2 regions of the Streptomyces sp. NPDC048269 genome follow, and region 2 is predicted to be linked to the other one. Evidence: riboswitches for the same ligand, from Rfam matches in the RefSeq annotation. Region 2 holds a riboswitch; the other holds the start of a gene.

Region 1 (3,837 bases), on a different contig from region 2:
GTCCGGCGCGTCCTCGACGTCACCGCCGAGGAAGTGCAGGCCGTGGCCGCGGCCCGGCTGCGCCCGGACAACCGCGCGGTGCTGGTCTACGAGCCGATCGCCGCGGACGACGCCGCCGACGAGTCCGACGAGTCCGACGAGAACGACGCGAACGAGAACGAGGGGGCGGAGCAGTGAGCGACACCGCAGCCGTCACGATGACCTTCCACCCGCGCCCCGAGGCCGGGGAACCGCAGCCGTGGGCGTTCCCGGCCCCCGACCGCTCGGTCCTGGCCAACGGCCTGACCCTGTTGCGCTGCCACCGTCCGGGCCAGCAGGTGATCGCGGTCGAGGTCAACCTCGCCGCGCCGCTGGACGCCGAGCCGGAGGGCCTGGACGGCGTGGCCACGATCATGGCCCGCGCGCTGTCCGAGGGCACCGACAAGCACTCCGCCGAGGAGTTCGCGGCCGAGCTGGAGCGCTGCGGCGCCACCCTCGACGCGCACGCCGACCACCCGGGCCTGCGGGTCTCCCTGGAGGTCCCGGCCTCCCGGCTGCCCAAGGCGCTCGGCCTGCTCGCCGAGGCCCTGCGCGCGCCGGCCTTCGCCGACGCCGAGGTCGACCGTCTGGTGCGCAACCGGCTCGACGAGATCCCGCACGAGCTGGCCAACCCGCAGCGCCGCGCCGCCAAGCAGCTCTCCAAGGAGCTGTTCCCGGCCTCCCTGCGGATGTCCCGCCCGCGCCAGGGCACCGAGGAGACGGTCGCCCGGATCGACTCCGCGGCCGTACGCGCCTTCTACGAGGCCCACGTACGCCCCGCCACGGCCACCGCGGTGGTCGTCGGCGACCTGACCGGCATCGACCTCGACGCCGTGCTCGCGGACACCCTGGGCGCCTGGACGGGCGGCACCGCCGAGCCCCTCCCGGTGCCGCCCGTGACCGCCGACGACACCGGCCGCGTGGTCATCGTGGACCGGCCCGGCGCGGTCCAGACGCAGCTGCTGATCGGCCGGATCGGGCCGGACCGGCACGACCGGGTCTGGGCGGCCCAGGTGCTCGGCACGTACTGCCTGGGCGGCACCCTGACCTCCCGCCTGGACAAGGTGCTGCGCGAGGAGAAGGGGTACACCTACGGCGTGCGCGCCTTCGGCCAGGTGCTGCGCTCGACCGCCGACGGCAAGGGCGCCTCGATGCTCGCCATCAGCGGCTCCGTGGACACCCCGAACACCGGCCCGGCGCTGGAGGACCTCTGGAAGGTGCTGCGCACCCTCGCGGAGGGCGGCCTGACCGATGCCGAACGGGACGTGGCGGTGCAGAACTTGGTGGGCGTGGCCCCGCTGAAGTTCGAGACGGCCGCCTCGGTCGCCGGAACCCTCGCCGACCAGGTCGAGCAGGAGCTGCCGGACGACTACCAGGCGCAGTTGTACGCGCGGCTCGCCGAAACCGGGACGGTGGAGGCGACTTCGGCGGTCGTGCAGGCCTTCCCGGCGGACCGGCTGGTCACCGTCCTGGTGGGCGACGCGGCGCAGATCGAGGCGCCGGTGCGCGCCCTCGGGATCGGCGACGTGAGCGTCGTCAGCAACTGACGTAATCCGTCGGCCAACTGACCGGCACGAAGAGGGGCTCTGGCGGGCTTGTCCGCCGGGGCCCTTTTTGTCCGTTAGGCGGAGAGGTTGCTTTATGTGGTGTGGCGTACGCAACAAAAAGGCGTGTCTGTTTGGCGATTGACTGATGATCCGCCTAGCGTCACCCGTGCTGTCCGTCAGTTGTACCCGCCGCATCCGTGGCACCGGGCAGCGATCGCCGAGTCCCCGTCAGGCGCGAGCCTGGGGAGCCGGGGACCCACATGCGTCCCTGGGGTGAATCGGGCCGCCTCGCAAGAGGAGGCCCGTAGGAGACCTTCCTGCTCCGAACCCGTCAGCTAACCCGGTAGGCGAGAAGGAAGGAAAGGATCAGCCCCTTCATGGCGTTTGGCAGTCGTCCCGCCGGCTCCGGTAAGCACCGTGGTTCCAGCCGTCTGAGCCGCAAGACCGCCGGTTACGCCGGCATAGCCGCCCTCGCCACCACTGGTGTCGTCGGCTCCCTCGCCGCCCCGGCCTTCGCCGCCGACAACGGCGACCACCACTCCGCCCAGGACAACGCGCTCGGCGCCGTCGTCGTGGCCGAGGACCTCCAGGGCGACATCCAGGACCAGGCCGCGTCCCAGCAGCGCGCCGCGGAGCACGCCGCAGCCCAGGCGCAGGCCGAGGCCGACGCCAAGCAGCGGGCCTCCGAGGCCAAGCGCCTCGCCGAGGCCAAGGCGAAGGCCGAGCGCGAAGCCGCCGAGCGCGCGGCCCGCGAGGAGGAGCGCAAGCGCCTCAACACCTTCGTGGCGCCGGTCGACGGCTCGTACGTCAGCACGCAGTACAAGGCGGGCGGCGGCATGTGGTCCTCCGGCAGCCACACCGGCATCGACTTCCACGCCGCCTCCGGCACCTCCGTCCACGCGGTGGGCGCCGGCGTCGTCGTCGAGGCCGGCTGGGGCGGCGCGTACGGCAACAACGTCGTCATCAAGCACAACGACGGCACGTACACCCAGTACGGGCACATGTCCTCGCTGAGCGTCTCCGCCGGCCAGCAGGTCACCGCCGGCCAGCAGATCGGCCTGTCGGGCTCCACGGGCAACTCCAGCGGCCCGCACCTGCACTTCGAGGCCCGCACCGGTGCCGACTACGGCTCGGACATCGACCCGATCGCGTACCTGCGCTCGCACGACGTCAGCCTCTGATCCGCGGCGCACCGCGCGACACCGCTCCACCGAAGGCCCCGGCTCCCCGAGCCGGGGCCTTCGCGGTGCTCCGCCGGGTAAATGTTTCGCATTTCCGGCCGCTCTCGGAAATTATCGTGTGTTGCAATAGAGTCGCAGCACGCACATGCGTGTCCATTGAGCGTGGCAGTCGGAAATAGGCGGAGGTCCGGTCTTGCGTATTCCTGCGCACGCGGTATGCACGGCAATTCGTGACGACATCGTCTCCGGGGTCTTCGAACCGGGCGGCAGGCTGACCGAGGAGGTGCTGGCCCGCCGGTACGGAGTCTCGCGCGTCCCGGTGCGCGAGGCGCTGCGGACCCTGGAGTCCGAGGGATTCGTGACCACGCGGCGCCACGCGGGCGCCTGTGTGGCCGAGCCGACCGATCAGGAGGCGGCCGACCTCCTGGAACTGCGGATGCTGCTGGAGCCCCTGGCGGCCGCCAGGGCGGCCCGGCGGCGCACGGAGGCCCACCTCAAGGTGCTGCGCGGGCTGGTCAGGCTGGGCCAGGAGCGGGCCAGGCGGGGCCAGGGCGAGGATCTGCGGTCCCTGGGCGGCTGGTTCCACGAGACGCTCGCGCAGGCCTCCGGGAGCCCCGGGCTGATCGCGCTGCTCACGCAGATGCGGCACAAGGTGGCGTGGATGTACGTGGTGGAGGCGCCGGCCCGGCCGGTGGAGTCGTGGGCGGAGCACGGGGCGATCGTGGACGCGGTGGCGCGGGGGGACGCGGAGCGGGCCCGGACGCTGACCGCGGTCCACGCCGACCGGGCGGAGGCCGCGCACCGGCCGCGGCTCCGGTCGGCCGTGAGCACTACGCAACCTGCCGTAAACATGGCGAGCGGCAGGCATTAACAGGGCTCGTGTACAAAGAGGCGTATCCGGGGGACGCTGCCTGAATTTCCGGGGGGCGTGCATGTGCTGCGCCTAATTCCTGCGGAGCCGAATTATCGCGCTGCCCTGCCGTGTTTTCGTGCTTCCGGTATTTCGCGCCGGGTTTCTCCGTGCTGCCGTGTTTTCGTCTCGTCTTCGGTATTCCGTCGACCCCGAGCCGGATCCGGAAACCACGGAGCCG
Region 2 (3,837 bases):
TCGGGTCGCTTCGCCTCCACGTGGTCCCCGGAGGACTCCCCGCGCAGCCGCCGGCCGATCCACGGCACCAGGTGCTCGCGCGCCCACTGGATGTTGTCCCGGGTCACGTCCACCGACCCGCGCGGCCGCTGCAGCGGCCACGGCTGGTCGGGGTCGGTGGGCACCTCCAGCCCCAGCACCTGGGCGGCGCGCAGCGCGACCCGTGTGTGCCCCTCGGGCGAGAGGTGCAGCCGGTCGGCGTCCCAGGCCCGCCGGTCCTGTACGGACTTGAGCGACCAGAGGTCGAGCACCGGGCAGTCGTAGCGGTCGGCGATGGCGCGGACGTGCGCGCTGTACGTCGCCACCTTGCCGCGGAGGTGCTTGAGGACCGGCATGCCCCGGGTGTCGAAGCCGGTGGTGATCATGACGTGGCCGATGGCCCCGGTGAGGTCGGCGACGGCGGCCTCGAACCGTTCCGCCACGTCATCGGGGTCGCTGCCGGGCCGGATGATGTCGTTGCCGCCCGCGCAGAAGGTCACGAGGTCCGGCGCGAGCTCCTTGGCCCGCGGGACCTGTTCGGCCACGATCTGGTCGAGGAGCCGGCCGCGCACGGCCAGGTTCGCGTAGCGGAAGTCGTGCTCGTCACGCTGGTCGGCCAGGAGCACGGCGAGCCGGTCCGCCCAGCCGAGAAAAGAATCCCCGGGTCCCGGGTCCCCCACGCCCTCGGTGAAGCTGTCCCCGATCGCCGCGTACGAGCCGATGGTCTTGAGTGTCGTCGTCGCTGCCACAGGACGACATCCTTCACTCCCGTACACGACCTACGCCAACGTAAGCAGGGGTTGACGGACCGTGATCTTTACCACGCGGGGGATAAGGAATACGTACACGTGAGGCCGGGACCCCCCTCGGGCCCCGGCCTCACGTGTGCCGGCGTTCCGACGGCGGGTGCCGTCAGATGCTCACGCCCTTCGAGCGGAGGTAGGCGAGCGGGTCTATGTCCGAGCCGTAGGACGGGCCCGTGCGGATCTCGAAGTGGAGGTGCGGGCCGGTCGAGTTGCCGGTGGAGCCGGAGAGACCGATGCGCTGGCCGCCGGTGACGCTCTGGCCCGCCGAGACGGACAGCTGGGAGAGGTGCCCGTACTGCGAGTAGGTGCCGTCCGCGTGCTGGATGATGACCTCGTTGCCGTACGCGCCGGCCCAGCCGGCCGAGACCACGGTGCCCGCGCCGACGGCCTTGACGGTGGTGCCGGAGCTCGCGATGAAGTCGACGCCGGTGTGGTAGCCGGAGGACCACATGCTGCCCGCCACCTTGTACTGGGTGGAGATCCCGCCGCTCACCGGGGCGACGAAGCCGGAGGCCGACTGCTGCGCGGCCGGCGCCTCGGCGGCGGAGTCCTGCTGCGCCGCCGCGGCCTTCTCGGCAGTCTTCTCAGCGGGCTTCGGGGCGGACTTCGGAGCCGGCTTCGGAGCGGCCTTGCGGGCCGGGGCGGGGGCGGGGGCGGAGTCGACCGGGGCGGCGGCCGGAGCCGCCTCGCCCTTCGCGCCGAGGGTCAGCTTCAGGCCGGGGTGGATGAGGGAGGGGTTGGTGCCGACGGCCTCGCGGTTGTCGGCGTACAGCCGTTCCCATCCGCCGGAGAGGTGGCGCTCGGCGGCGATCTTGGAGAGGTAGTCGCCCGGCACGACCGTGTAGACGGTCGGCGCGGCCTCCACGGCGGCGGGCGCGGCCTGGAGCGAGAGGGGAAGCTGCGGGGCCACGGCGGGGCCCGCGACCGGCAGGGCGGCCGGAGCACCGGCCGCGTGGGCACCGGCGGCGCCCATCAGGGGCAGCGCGAGCGCCGCACCACCGGTGCCTGCGACGGCGAGGCCGCGAGCCATGGAACGGGACTTGGGACGGCGGTGCTTGCCCTTTGCAGACATGGCGAATTCCTCTCCGTCGCCTGCGAGGTGAGCTGTCGGGTTCGGACTGGAGATGTCCGGCCGTCCATGTGCGGAACATGTACGACTTCACCCCGAGCCGTCCCGGAACAAAGATCCGGGGCAGCGGCTTACCTGGTTCCCCCGCTCCTGCCGCGCGCGTGAATAGTCGGGTGCGGTTTCCGGGCAGTGGCAGGATTCGGCGGTCCACCCGGATCGATCGCGAAGGTAATCCCATAAGGCGGTACGCAACAAGCCGTGAATTCCCTGACGGAATCACAGGGATGAAGGACCGACGGAATTCCGGTCACCCTGCGTCCATTCCCCACCGCCAACAACCGCCCCGGCCGGGCCATTCGTCTTTTGTGATCAGGCACGCACGGTCACCGTATGATCTGGCTCACGGGGACGTGTCCGATCTCGCCGCTGTTTATGGCAAGTTGGCGCCAAGTGGCGTAATTCGGACAGATGGACAGGCGCCCCACGACGAAGCGGAGGAGTTCCCTTGACCCAGCAGATACAGGAGCCGGAGTTGTCCGGTGTGCGCAATTTCCGCGATGTGGGTGGATTGCCGACTTCTGATGGACGAAGGGTCAAGACGGGACAACTATTCCGAAGCGGACATCTCGCACATGCCACGGAAACCGATGCAGAGTTCCTCGCCTCGCTCGGTCTCCACACCGTTTTCGACTTCCGCAACAACGCCGACCACGCCCTGGAGGGGCCGGACGTCGAGCTGCCCGGCGTGCAGAACGTCAACATCCCGCTCTCGGATCCGGCCGACGGCCGGGAGTTCTGGAAGATGGTCCGCGACGGCGACCTCGACCAGCTCCGCTCGATCCTGGGCGACGGGAAGGCCGCGGCCCGGATGGCGAACTCGTACCGCGGGATCATCAAGCACCGCACCGCCGAGCACGGCCGGGTGGTGCACGCCCTCGCCGAGGACAGCGTCCCCGCCCTCCTGCACTGCGCGGCGGGCAAGGACCGGGCGGGCCTGTCGATCGCCGTCACCCTGCTCGCGCTGCGCGTCGAGCGGGAGGCGATCGTGGCGGACTACCTGGAGTCGAACGCCCCGCACCGCCGCTACCGGGTACGCCGCAGCGGCGCGTCGGCCGAGGCCCGCTCCCCCGAGGTGATGGAGCTGCTCGCCCCGCTCTTCGACGCCCGCGCCGAGTACCTGGAGGCGGCCTTCGAAACCATCGACGAGCACTGGGGCGGCGTGGACCGCTACCTGGCGGAGGGTCTCGGGCTCACGCCCGAGACCCTCGGCCGGCTGCGGGACCGGCTGCTCGACTGACGACGGCGAGGCAGGCCGTCACGGATGCCGACGGCCTGCCGTCACCGGTTGCCGACGGCCTGCTTCACCAGGATCCTGCCGAAGTCCCACATCAGCCCCGACCCGCCGTGCGCCTCGTCCATGACGTCCCGGAAAGCGCCGACGAACCGGTCGACGTCCCGCTCGTCCACGATCAGCGGCGGGATGAGCTTGATCACTTCCAGGTGGTCCCCGGACACCTGTGTGAGGATGCGGTGCTTCTGCAGCAGCGGCACCACGACCATCTGCGCGAAGAGCCCCTTGCGGGCGGCCTGCAGCATGGTCCACCGGCTGCGCAGTCCCAGCGAGGACGGCCGGCCGAACTCGATGCCGATCATCAGGCCGCGCCCCCGCACCTCGTGCAGCAGCTCGTACTCGTCCACCAGGGCCGCGAGCCGCCCGCGCAGCAGGTCGCCCATCGCCCGGGCGTTGGCCACGACCTCTTCGTCCTCCATGACCGAGAGCACCGCCAGCCCGGCCGCCATCGCCTGCGCGTTGGAGCCGAAGCTCGCGGAGTGCACGAGGACCCGGTCCATGGACGAGTAGACCTTCTTGAAGATCCAGTCCTTGCCCAGGGTGGCACCGACCGGCACGTAGCCGCCCGACAGCGCCTTGGCCACGCACACCAG

What was found. Region 2 has a riboswitch for cyclic di-AMP ahead of AB0D48_RS05705 (LysM peptidoglycan-binding domain-containing M23 family metallopeptidase). Riboswitches for the same ligand answer to the same signal wherever they lie in the genome.
Positions count from the first base shown of each region.
Region 1: another riboswitch for cyclic di-AMP. It lies ahead of AB0D48_RS05200 (M23 family metallopeptidase); the one in region 2 lies ahead of AB0D48_RS05705 (LysM peptidoglycan-binding domain-containing M23 family metallopeptidase).

Region 1 is NZ_JBEZLW010000003.1:253,122-256,958, reverse strand. It holds gene AB0D48_RS05210 (pitrilysin family protein) at 1-177, shown strand, start outside; gene AB0D48_RS05205 (pitrilysin family protein) at 198-1,565, shown strand; cyclic di-AMP (ydaO/yuaA leader) riboswitch at 1,771-1,929, shown strand; gene AB0D48_RS05200 (M23 family metallopeptidase) at 1,943-2,746, shown strand; gene AB0D48_RS05195 (GntR family transcriptional regulator) at 2,940-3,617, shown strand.
Region 2 is NZ_JBEZLW010000004.1:8,065-11,901, forward strand. It holds gene AB0D48_RS05700 (SGNH/GDSL hydrolase family protein) at 1-767, opposite strand, end outside; gene AB0D48_RS05705 (LysM peptidoglycan-binding domain-containing M23 family metallopeptidase) at 931-1,896, opposite strand; cyclic di-AMP (ydaO/yuaA leader) riboswitch at 1,901-2,108, opposite strand; gene AB0D48_RS05710 (tyrosine-protein phosphatase) at 2,399-3,190, shown strand; gene AB0D48_RS05715 (aspartate aminotransferase family protein) at 3,232-3,837, opposite strand, start outside.